One region of the Mesorhizobium sp. USDA 4132 genome, then DNA from elsewhere that is predicted to be linked to it. Evidence: riboswitches for the same ligand, from Rfam matches in the RefSeq annotation. Region 1 holds a riboswitch; each other region holds the start of a gene.
The links. A riboswitch is a leader RNA that binds a small molecule or an ion and turns the genes downstream of it on or off. The one in region 1 is predicted to bind glycine.
Positions count from the first base shown of each region.

Region 2: linked by a shared signal. The riboswitch ahead of ACZ9IU_RS27375 (D-amino acid dehydrogenase) and the one ahead of gcvT (glycine cleavage system aminomethyltransferase GcvT) in region 1 are both predicted to bind glycine.
Region 3: linked by a shared signal. The riboswitch ahead of ACZ9IU_RS27395 (glycine C-acetyltransferase) and the one ahead of gcvT (glycine cleavage system aminomethyltransferase GcvT) in region 1 are both predicted to bind glycine.

Region 1 covers NZ_JBWCCP010000001.1:2,280,810-2,284,804, reverse strand. Annotated here, with positions in the region: gene gcvP (aminomethyl-transferring glycine dehydrogenase) at 1-460, opposite strand, end outside; gene gcvH (glycine cleavage system protein GcvH) at 457-819, opposite strand; gene gcvT (glycine cleavage system aminomethyltransferase GcvT) at 836-1,972, opposite strand; glycine riboswitch at 2,040-2,119, opposite strand; glycine riboswitch at 2,120-2,207, opposite strand; gene ACZ9IU_RS11805 (hypothetical protein) at 2,402-2,779, shown strand; gene ACZ9IU_RS11800 (copper chaperone PCu(A)C) at 2,847-3,335, shown strand; gene ACZ9IU_RS11795 (DUF2000 domain-containing protein) at 3,375-3,791, opposite strand; gene ACZ9IU_RS11790 (Lrp/AsnC family transcriptional regulator) at 3,929-3,995, shown strand, end outside.
Region 2 covers NZ_JBWCCP010000002.1:988,364-992,358, forward strand. Annotated here, with positions in the region: partial or broken gene trbI (IncP-type conjugal transfer protein TrbI) at 1-625, shown strand, start outside; partial or broken gene ACZ9IU_RS27370 (helix-turn-helix domain-containing protein) at 724-1,203, opposite strand; glycine riboswitch at 1,396-1,486, shown strand; gene ACZ9IU_RS27375 (D-amino acid dehydrogenase) at 1,621-2,877, shown strand; partial or broken gene ACZ9IU_RS27380 (aminotransferase class I/II-fold pyridoxal phosphate-dependent enzyme) at 3,021-3,681, shown strand; gene ACZ9IU_RS27385 (Na/Pi cotransporter family protein) at 3,692-3,995, opposite strand, start outside.
Region 3 covers NZ_JBWCCP010000002.1:993,933-997,927, reverse strand. Annotated here, with positions in the region: gene ACZ9IU_RS27405 (IS30 family transposase) at 1-233, shown strand, start outside; gene ACZ9IU_RS27400 (helix-turn-helix domain-containing protein) at 785-1,366, opposite strand; glycine riboswitch at 1,457-1,547, shown strand; gene ACZ9IU_RS27395 (glycine C-acetyltransferase) at 1,933-3,135, shown strand; gene tdh (L-threonine 3-dehydrogenase) at 3,156-3,995, shown strand, end outside.

The DNA of each region.
Region 1 (3,995 bases):
CGAGCAGCGAGGCATTGGCGACGTCAAGGCCGGTCAGGTCGCAGATCATCGTCTGGAAATTGAGGAGCGCTTCGAGGCGGCCTTGCGAAATTTCCGGCTGGTAGGGCGTGTAGGCGGTGTACCAGGCGGGGTTTTCAAGGATGTTGCGTTGGATGACCGGCGGAGTGATCGTGCCGTAATAACCCTGGCCGATCAAGGAGACGAGCGCCTTGTTGCGGTTCGCCGTATCGCGCAGCTTGTCGAGCGCCTCGCGTTCGGTCAGCGCCGGACCCCAGGCGAGCGGGGTCGTCTGGCGGATCGAGGATGGCACGGTGGCGTCGATCAGGGCGTCAAGGCTTTTGTAGCCGACGATTTTCAACATCTCGGCCATCTCGGCGGGCGAGGGACCGATATGGCGGCGGTTGGCGAAGTCGTAGGGCTGGTAGTCGGTGAAATGGAAATCGGTGCTGTCGGTGGTCATGCGATCAGTTCCTGGTAGGCGGCCTCGTCGAGCAGCGCGTCGGCGTCGGAGGCGGTCTTGAGCTTCAGCTTGAAGAACCAGCCTGCTCCTTGAGGATCGGAATTGACGATCGAGGGATCGTCGACGATCGCGTGGTTGACCTCGGTGACTTCGCCATCCAGCGGACAATAGACGTCGGAGGCGGCCTTGACGCTCTCGACGGTCGCGGCATTGCCGTCCTTGGTGAGTATGGCGCCGACTTCCGGCAGTTCCACGAAAACGAGGTCGCCAAGCTGTTCGGCAGCGTGAGAGGTGATGCCGACGGTTGCGACACCGTCTTCGAGCTTCAGCCATTCGTGTTCGGCGGTGAATTTCAACATGGTTCTCTCCGGAGGATTATCGTTTATAGGTGGGGGTGACGAAGGGAAGGGCGGCGACCGTGACGGGCAGATATTTGCCGCGCACCTCCGCAAAAATCTGGCAGCCGGGTTCGGCAAAGCGGGTCGGCACGTAGCCCATGGCGACGGGGCCTTCGACCGAGGGGCCGAATGTGCCGGAGGTGACTTCGCCGAGTTCGGTCTGGCCCTCGGCGTCGGCGTAAAGTTTTGCATGGGCGCGGATGGGCGCCTTGCCCTCCGGCTTCAGGCCGACGCGGCGGCGGGAGGTGCCGTTCGCCAGTTCGTCGAGGATGCGGTCGGCGCCCGGAAAACCGCCGGCGCGGACGCCTCCGGTCCGGCGGGGCTTCTGGATCGCCCATTCGAGCGCAGCCTCAATCGGGGTGGTGGTCGTGTCGATGTCGTTGCCATAGAGGCAGAGGCCGGCTTCAAGCCGCAGCGAATCGCGGGCGCCGAGGCCGATCGGCTGGCAGTGCAGGTCTTCGAGCAGCGCCTTGGCGATCTGCTCGGCCTGGTCTGCCGGAACCGAAATCTCGAACCCGTCCTCGCCGGAATAACCTGAGCGGGAGACGATACAGTCGACATCGTGCAGAGACGCGTCGCGGACGTCCATGAACTTCATGGAGGTGACATCCGGCCAGAGAGCAGCCAGAACCGCTTCGGCGCGTGGTCCCTGGAGGGCAAGGAGCCCGCGGTCTTCGAGGAGTTCGACGTCGCAACTGGAAAGATGCGCCCGCAGATGGGCGAGATCAGCCTCCTTGCAGGAGGCGTTGACGACGACAAACAGGTGATCGCCGCGATTGGTGATCATCAGGTCGTCAAGGATGCAGCCGTTGTCGTCGGTGAAGAAGCCGTAGCGCTGGCGACCGGGTTTCAGGCCGAGAATATCGACCGGCACCAGGCTTTCGAGCGCAAGTGCCGCATCCTCATAAGCGCCGGATTTCGCACGGATGACGACCTGACCCATGTGGGAAACGTCGAAAAGGCCGGCGGCGGTGCGCGTTTGCAGATGTTCCTTCAACACGCCGGCCGGATATTGCACTGGCATGTCGTAGCCGGCAAAGGGCACCATCCTGGCGCCGAGCGACAGATGGAGGGCGTGAAGCGGGGTTGTCTTGAGAACGGTCTGATCGTCCAAGGACGCCTCCAGGGTTGGCGCATTTCAAGCGCCGGCTCAGATTCAGGCGCAATGACGCACCGGTTTATGAGCCCCCTCTGTCCTTGTCGCCTGAGATTGTTATCCCTTCGGCGGGCCCTCTTCGGGCCTCTCTCCAGAGTTCCTGTCGGTCGACTGCTGGTCCTTTTGCCTGAGAGTTTCCGGGGCGGTTGCTCCTTCGGCACCGCATTGAAGCGGCTTCTCCCAGCGAGTCTGGGTGGTATTATCGGCCTCGATCGCCATTTGGCAAGCCCTGCATGTCGCACCGAACACTATTTTTGTCGCAACGCAGCAAACGCGATTTGATCTAATGCAATGCGGGGTGAAATGGGTTCTGTATCACGCGACAAAAGGGCTTTTGCGCTTTATCGTGATTTGGATTATTCCCGCATCACTCGAACAGGCGAAACGATGACGGCAAGACTGGACATGGCGGCGACCTCAACGCGCATTTTCTGCGCGATGCTGCTGCTTTTGCTGGGGTTTGCCCATCAGCCCGTGCAGGCTTCCGCGCCGCTCGATTCCTACAGCGAAGCCTATCGGCTGCCGGACGGCACATTTGCCGATATCTGTTCCGATGGCGACCACGGCCATCGGATGCCAGCGGCAAAACCGCTCTGCGAAGTCTGCCTGCTCTCCGCCTCGGTCATCCTGCCGCCGCCGGAGGATGAAGCCTTACTTACGGCAGCGCGCGCGTCGCTTGCCAATCCCCTGCGCCAGTTTTCCGAACTGCTCGGTACGACCGCCGTGGCCCGGCCCAAATCCCGTGCTCCGCCGATCTCGATCTGATCCTTTAACGCTCTCAGATCAATCGCGGCCGACCGGCACAGATGCCGTCACCGTATGGGGATATTCCATGAAGACTTTCACCAAACTCGTTTTCGTCAGCATTTTCGCGGCGACCGGCATTATTATTGCGGGAGCTACGGCCGCTCAGGACGCGCCCACCAAGGTCGGCGACCTGGAAGTTACGGGCGCCTTCACCAAGGCGATGCTGCCCGGCCAGCCGGTCGGCGGCGGTTATTTCACCATCAAGAATAACGGCAAATCCGACGACATGCTGACGTCGGTCTCGTCGCCGGTCGCGGGCACCGTGGAGATGCACGAGATGGCGATGCAGGGCGAGGTAATGAAAATGCGCAAGCTCGATACCGGCATAGCCATCCCCGCGGGCAAGACCGTCGAGCTGACGCCCGGCGGACTGCACCTGATGTTCATCAAGGTCAAGGAACCCTTCAAGCAGGGCGGCAAGGTGCCGGTAACACTGACCTTCGAGAAGACCGGCAAGGTGGATATCACGCTGCCGGTCGAGGCGGCGGGACCGGCCGGCCACGAGCACAAGTGAATTCGATGGAGCCCGCTCTTGGGAGCGGGCTCTTCGTTCCTAGCGAAGCAGTTTGAGGCTACCGGTCAACGACTTTATCCATTTCGAAGGTCCGGCGAGGCCAAGGCCGTCGATCTCTTCCTCCGCAAGATCGCGATCGGGGAAGGCCGCCTCGTAGTCGCGGTAGTCGTGCAGCGATCTGGCGAAAGCCGGAAAGGGGACGATCGCGTGGTCCTGCAGCGGCAACAGCGCCTTCAGCATCAAAGAGCGGATCGTCTCTGCCTGCGCCTGCAGGATCGGCACCGGCAGGGCGGAACTGATATCGATCGTCCGGTTTTCGCGATCGGTCAGCCGGCGGGCGGCAAGTGCCGGCATGCGCGCACCGAGGCCGACCGAGATGGCGCCGACCGTGTTGGCGACGAGGCCGAGCGGCAGGGCGGGGTTGACGATGATTGCGAGGCGGATGTCGTCGGTCATGGGCGGGCAGGGTATCCATCAGTGGAAGAGGACCGGCAGCCTACTCCGGATCGGCCGGTCGATCCTGCCTTTCTCTTCCCGTTTTCGGCGTTTATAGGTAGGATCTACCTGAATGACTGGAGATATGGGTAGATTTTATGGCGAACGACATTGAGCCGGCGGACATACGAATTCTGGAAGCGTTGCAGGAAGACGGCCGGCTGA
Region 2 (3,995 bases), on a different contig from region 1:
GAAGACTTCTTCAATGCCGACCTCAAGGATCTCGGCTATCTGTCGAACACCGTCGTGCCGCAGCAGTCCCTGTACGAGCTGAAACGAGGCACGGTTATTCCGGCGACATTGATAACAGGCATCACTTCCGACCTCCACGGGCGTATCACTGCGCAGGTCAGCCGGAATGTGTACGACTGCGCGACAGGCCATCGCCTGCTGATCCCGCAGGGCACGAAACTGTTCGGTCGCTACGACAGCAAGGTTTCCTTTGGCCAGAGCCGGGTTCTTGTCGTCTGGTCCGATATCATCTTTCCAAACGGCTCGACATTGCAGATCGGCGGCATGGCCGGCACGGATGCGCAAGGATATGGTGGGTTCGGGAACAAAGTGAACAACCACTATCTCAAAACCTTCGGCTCGTCTGTCATGAGCGCACTGATCGGGACGGGCATCGACATGGCGGTGCCAGAGCTCAACGCTTCCCACGCAGGATACAGCATCCGATGCGGCAAGGCGCAATTTCGCCGAGACCTTTGGGCGAGTAGCCGACCGCACGATACAGCGGAATATGGACGTGCAGCCAACGTTGGAGATCCGGCCGGGCTATCAATTCAACGTCCTCGTTGATCAGGACATTGTTTTTCGGCGACCTACAGAGACTGACGCCACATATAAGGTTCGTTCGATAGCAGACCCGAACTCGCCGTCTGGACCAGACGCGCTGCCGTGGAATTCAAAAACTCATCGATACAAAACGACAAGGAACCCTCGCGCGGCCCTGTTGCCGATGTTTGAAATGTGATGATTGACATCGGCCGGATAACGCGCCGTTTCACCAGCTTTCAGGCAAACCCGGCTCTCGCCACTTTCGACTCCTAATCCATCGGTGATGGCGGTGAAGTATTCAGACGTGCCTGGTGCGTGCGGTTCACTGGCGAGTTTGCCGCCCTGTTCGATCTCGACGCTATACCACTCTGACTGACCGGCCAGACGCGGCGAACTAAGGATCTTTAGACGGCATAGTCCATCTGCGCTGCGTATCTCCGGAGTATGCTCCGCTGATATCACCTCAATGTCATTTGCGCCTGTCGCCGCACTGCTCCCGCCGATCAATTCCGAGAAATCTATTTCGAGCGCTTGCGTGAGGCTCCAGACCACGACAAATGTCGGATTGGCCTCTCCGCGCTCGATCTGGCTGAGCATTGACTTCGATACGCCGGAGCGGGTGGCAAATTACTCCAATGTCAGCTTGCGGCGCTTGCGCTCCTTTTGAACTATCGGTCCAATTTTCCATGTACGCTGAACCATTTTCCTTTGAGCCACTCTCTATCAGCTTCCATCATGTCCTGTATAAAGGAATTTTCCCGTTTGTGGAATTTTTGCGCTTGCGTTACGAGCGTTTGCACATGATAGTGTAAGAACGCGGGAGAGAGGAAGGTCAAAGAGCCTCGCCGAAGGAGCAACCGCCCCGGAAACTCTCAGGCAAACGGACCGCGCAACAAATACTGAACTCTGGAAAGAGAAGCATTCGCTTCCACCGACGGTGTAAGCAGTCAGACTAATTCCAGTCAGGCTGTGAAACTCTCAGGTCAATGACAGAGGGGGCACGGGAGAGCCGCGAAGGCGGTTGTTGTTCTAATGCCTCTACGGAAAGATCGCGTCGCCGTGATCGGCGCGGGTATCACTGGCGTCACCACCGCTTACAAGCTTGCAAAATCCGGGCTTCAAGTCACGCTTTTCGACAAGCACCCATATGCGGCCATGGAAACCAGCTTCGCCAACGGCGGGCAGCTTTCCGCGTCGAACGCCGAAGTCTGGAACAGTTGGACCACGATCCTCAAGGGGATCAAATGGATGTTCACGCCGGGTGCGCCATTGCTCGTCAATCCCAAGCCTTCATGGCACAAGTTGTCCTGGATGGCAGAGTTTCTAACCGCCATTCCAAAATATAGTTCGAATACCGAAGCGACAGCGAGGCTCGCCATCGAGGCTCGCCGCCATCTCATCCAGATGGCGGCTGACGAAGACATTGCGTATGATTGCCAAACCAGAGGCATTCTGCATTTCTACAGGTCGAAAAAAGGGTTTGAGCACGCGGCCAAGGTGACGCAGATTCTTGATCAAGCGGGCCTGACAAGGCGGGCCGTCACATCGGATGAAATCCGATCGATCGAGCCGACCCTACAAGGCAATTTCTACGGCGGCTTTTATACCGAAAGCGATTTCACCGGTGACATTCACAAGTTTACGAACGGATTGGCTTCTGCCTGCCGACGGCTGGGTGTACGGCAGATGTTCGGATGCGACGTCTCCGATATCGACGTGCTTGCCAGTGAAATCAGGATTGGTTTCGGTCAGTTCCAGGCAGGGCAGGACAGGGCTGAGAGCGCTGTTGAAAGCTTTGACAAGATCGTCATCTGCGGCGGGGTTCATTCCAGACGGCTGGCCGCGCAGCTGGGTGACAGGATCAATGTCTATCCGGTCAAGGGATATTCGATCACGGTCAATCTGACGGAGCAGCACGATCAGGCTGCGGCGCCTTGGGTAAGCCTTCTCGACGACGATGCGAAAATCGTCACCAGCCGGCTGGGAGAAAGCCGGTTCCGCGTAGCTGGAACTGCCGAATTCAACGGTGCGGGACGTGATATTCGCGACGCCCGTATAGAGCCACTCGTCGCCTGGTGCCGCAAGCACTTCCCGGCGATGAGCACACGGCAATGCGTTCCCTGGGCCGGCCTGCGTCCGATGATGCCGGATATGATGCCGCGCGTTCGCGCCGGCCGAAAGCCCGGTGTCTTCTACAATACAGGTCATGGGCATCTCGGGTGGACGCTGTCAGCTGTCACCGCGGAAATGGTTACAGGGCTCGTTCTGGGTTCCGACCAAGTAGCCTGAAGTTCGTTTTCAGATGACAAATACTGACAGATGCGCTCACTTGATAATTCCTATAGGAATTATCCTATATCACGGATAAGCATTTACATGGCTAGGAAACTAGAAGCTCATCTGAGCGCGCTACTGGCTCAGATTGAGCCGATGGCCTTTATAAGCACGAACGTCTCGTCACCAGCCAGCGAGACGGCAAGATATCGATCTCCGGCAAGAAGGAGAACCGCGAGGTCGTCAATCTTTGCGCCAACAACTATCTCGGACTGGCAAACCACCCCGACATCATAGCCGCTGCAAGCGAGGATTGGAGGAATTCGGTTTCGGCATGGCCTCGGTGCGTTTCATCTTTGGAACGCAGACACTACACCGGGAACTGGAGCATGCGATTGCCCGATATCTCGGCAAGGACGATGCCATCCTGTTCGCAGCCTGTTTCGATGCCAGTGGCGGGGTATTCGAGCCCCTGCTGGAGGCCGAGGATGCCATTACTTCGGATAGCCTCCACCATGCCTCGATCATCGACGGCGTGCGGCTATGCAAGGCAAAGCGCTATCGTTTCGCCAACGGCGATATGAGCGAACTGGAAGGCCATTAAAGGAGGCGGCACGAGATGGCGCGCGATTCAAGCTGATCGCCACGGACGGCGTCTTCTCGATGGATGGCTATGTCGCAAATCTCTCCGCGATCTGCGATCTGGCCGAGCGCTACGGTGCCTTGGTCATGGTCGATGATTGCCATGCCACCGGGCATCTCGGCGAGGCCGGCCAAGGGCCATCCCATAACCAACATCTACCGCATGGTTGTGGCGTGCGGACCGCAGCTAAAGTCGCCGGTAGTCCAACCCTGGACTTTCCATCAGACGCGTCTCACGCAGAGTACCGCTACCTTTCAGGATTGGATAGGCGATCGCTGCAATGTGAGCATTAATGCGTTTGAGATCCCGCAGGATGTCGAGATGAAGCGAGCTGGTCTGTATGCTCTCGATCTTGCCGTCACGAAGCCGCGCCATGTGATTGGCCGCCGACCGCTCCTCCAGATGGCGGATATCGACCTTGGATTCCACCAGTTGGCGCGCCAGCTGCGCGTCGCCGGTAACAAGGATGCTCTGGGCCAGCCGCAGGTTT
Region 3 (3,995 bases), on a different contig from region 1:
GGATCGGCGCCAAGAGCTGGTTCTGCGACCCGAACTCACCCTGGCAGAAAGGTGCTGTCGAGAACGCCAACAAGCGGATCCGCCGCTTCCTGCCTGGTAACACCGACCTATCCAACATCACACAGCAACAGCTCGTCGACCTCGGCCATCACCTGAATGCGCAGCCACGCAAATGCCTCGGATACAAAACACCGGCCGAAGTGTTCATCGCCCATTTGCGTGAAACAGGCTGATCCCCTACCCTCCAATCGCGTATGTTGCACTTGGCGTAGATTCTCCATGTCGAGTGTCGCATTTCTAAATGGCTGACACCGCGCTCAGAGTGACATTTTAACTTTGCACAACGGCGGACATTTCAACTTCGCCGCCACATTGACAGTTGGCAATGAGGCAATTACGATTGACACCTTTAACACGCCGCTGTCCTCCCCGCCGTCGCGCGGCCAGGACGTTGATGTTTCGATAAACCCCAAAAGCGTGTTTGTGATGCGAGCTGAATGATGGGTTCTGTTGCAGCGTCTGGTTGCCGACAGTATCGCAAAGAACCCTTTGACTGTTTTCGGAGAGTTTTGATGTTCAAGGGGCCAGTTTGGCGTGAAAACACGAAAGTGCGCATGGTCGTTGGGGGCTGCTTCTTCGCGGGCGAATACGCGCGCCGCGTGGTACGAGACTCATTTCGGCATGGGACGACATCGTCGAATCCATCTGGACGCATCAGGCCGGCACCACCGCCCTTGAGAATCGGTTCGAGTTTGATGGTGTGATCCGCAGGTGGCAGGATCGCTTACCGATAGAGCACAATGAGAAAGCCACAAGCTACCTCATCGCCGATGTTCGAAATATGGTGATGGACATCACCCGCGTAACGCGCCGTCTCGCCTGCAGCGAGGCGAACATGGCTCTCACCGCTTCTGACCTCGAAGCCATCGGTAATGGCGGTGAAATGCTCGGACGTTCCTGGGGCATGCGGCGCGCTATCCAGCTTTCCACCGGGCTCGATATCAACACTGTACCATTCGGACTGACCGGCGAGGCGCGGCGCACTCAAGATCTTCAACCGGCAAAGGTTATCTGCACTCCGTATTTCAGGTGTATGCCCAGCGGACATCACTTCGATCTCCCCGGAGTTTGTCGCCGCACTACTACCGCCAATTAGGTCGGAGAAATCAATCTCGAGCGACTGTGTGAGGCTCCACACCACGGCAAATGTAGGATTGGCCTCTCCGCGCTCGATCTGGCTGAGCATGGATTTCGACACGCCTGAACGAGTGGCAAGTTGCTCCAGGGTCAGCTTACGGCGCTTGCGTTCCTTTTGAACGAGAGGCCCGATTTTCGGAGTGCGGTGAGCCATTCTCTTTTGGACCATGTTAAAAATACCTTCTCTATTCCTCTATATAGGATTGTTCCACTTTATCTACTTTTTTCAGTTGCGCGCACTCAAGCGTAGGCATAGTAACGCAAAAATGCGGGAAAGAGGTAGTCAAAAGAACCTCGCCGAAGGAGCATTTGCCCCGGAAACTCTCAGGCAAGCGGACCGCAATACGAATTCTGAAACTCTGAAAAGAGAAGCAATCGCTCCTACCGACGTTGTAAGCAGTCAGGATCAATTCCGGTCGACCGGTGGAGCGCTCAGGTTAATGACAGAGGGGCAAGGGATCATCGCGAAAGCGGTTATTGTACTATGCCTTTACGGAAAGATCGTATTGCCGTGGTCGGCGGTGGAATCACTGGTGTCACCGGTGCTTATAAACATACCAAAATCAGGCCTTCAGGTGACGCTTTTCGACAAGCATCCTTATGCGGCTAACCAAACTGGTTCCGCATTCCGATCAAATAGCCTGAGAATTTCGCTCGGGACGCATTTTCGGTGATGCGATAGCTTGCAAATTCCAGGATGCCGGAATAAACCTGTATATTGGAAGGAATATTCCCATGGCTAAGAAATTCGACGTTCATCTGCACAACGTTTTGGCTCAGATCGAGGCCGATGGCGTCTATAAACGCGAACGTGTCATCACCAGTCAGCAAGACGGGAGAATATCGATTGGCGGCACGCACCAGAAACGCGAAGTTATCAATCTTTGCGCCAACAATTATCTTGGGCTGGCGAACAATCCGGAGATTATTGACGCCGCCAAAAAGGCGCTTGATGAGTTCGGATTCGGCATGGCCTCGGTCCGTTTCATATGCGGCACGCAAACACTCCATAGGGAGCTTGAGCAGACAATTGCCCGGTATCTTGGAAAGGACGACGCAATTCTGTTTGCAGCCTGCTTCGACGCCAATGGAGGTGTGTTCGAACCATTGCTGGAAGCCGAAGATGCCATCATCTCCGACAGCCTCAATCATGCTTCGATTATCGACGGAGTGCGCCTTTGCAAGGCTAGGCGCTACCGGTTCGCAAATGGAAACATGAATGAACTGGAAGATCGGCTTAAGGAGGCCAACCGGGAAGGTGCTCGTTTCAAGCTGATCGCGACTGACGGCGTGTTTTCGATGGATGGATATGTGGCCGACTTGGTCGCCATCTGCGATCTCGCCGAGCGCTATAATGCGCTGGTGATGGCCGATGACTGCCATGCCACAGGGCATCTCGGCGATGCCGGCCGAGGTACGCCAGCCCTGACAGGCGTCAACCAACGGGTCGATATCGTGACCGGGACACTCGGGAAAAGTCTTGGTGGTGCCATGGGCGGGTTTGTCGCGGCGTCCCAGCCGATCGTCGATCTCCTGCGCCAGAGGTCACGACCTTACCTCTTCTCCAATAGCCTCGCTCCAGCCGTTGCAGCCGGATCGTTGAAGGCGATCGAGATCGCTGAGAAAGCGGACGACCGCCGGCAGATACTCGCCTCCCATGCCGGGCGCTTCCGGGCAGGCATGCAAAAGGCGGGGTTCGACCTGCTGCCCGGGCAGACCCCGATCATTCCGGTCATGCTGCATGAGGCGCGCCTGGCTCAGGATATGGCCCAGGCGCTCGATGAACGTGGGGTCTATGTGGCCGGGTTCTTCTATCCGGTGGTACCCCAGGGCAAGGCGCGAATCAGAACCCAGATGTCTGCGGCGCTGACCGAACAAGACGTCGAGTTCGCGATCGATGCTTTCATCGACGCGGGCAAGTCGTTGGGCGTCATTTGATGTTGAACAGAGGTGTTTTCATGAGAGCTCTTGTTAAAGCGGAAGCGCAACCCGGCCTCTGGCTTGATGATCGCCCGATCCCTTCGATTGGTCCAGATGACGTCCTGATTAAGATCAACAAGACGGGGATTTGCGGCACAGATATCCATATCTATGCGTGGGATGAGTGGGCGCAGCGAACCGTACCCGTGCCAATGGTGGTGGGGCATGAATATTCTGGCGTGATCGTGGAAGTCGGTGCCAATGTACGCAACCTCGTCATCGGGCAGAGAGTTTCGGGCGAAGGCCACGTTATCGGTCTCAACAGTCGGGCCGCGCGCGGGGGACGGTTCCATCTCGATCCTGAGACAAAGGGAATAGGCGTCAATATACCGGGTGCTTTTGCCGAATATCTCCGACTGCCGGCTTTCAACGTCGTGCCGCTTCCTGACGCAATCGATGACGATGTTGGCGCGATCCTCGACCCGCTCGGCAACGCTGTCCACACGGCACTCTCCTTCGACCTTGTCGGCGAAGATGTCCTGATTACGGGTGCGGGACCGATCGGCATCATGAGCGCCGCCGTTGCTCGTCACGTCGGAGCGCGTCACGTGGTGATCACTGACATCAATCCAAACCGCCTGGCGCTTGCCGCAGAGGTCGCGGATGTCATCCCCGTCGATGTTAGCAGAGAAGACCTCTCTTCCGTCAAAGCTCGACTCGGGATGAAGGAAGGCTTTGACATCGGCCTGGAGATGAGTGGGGCGCCGGCTGCCTTCGATCAGATGGTCAATCATCTCGTCATGGGTGGAAAGATTGCCATGCTAGGCATTCCCGCGCGACCAGCTCCCGTAGACTGGACCAAGGTCGTGTTCAAGATG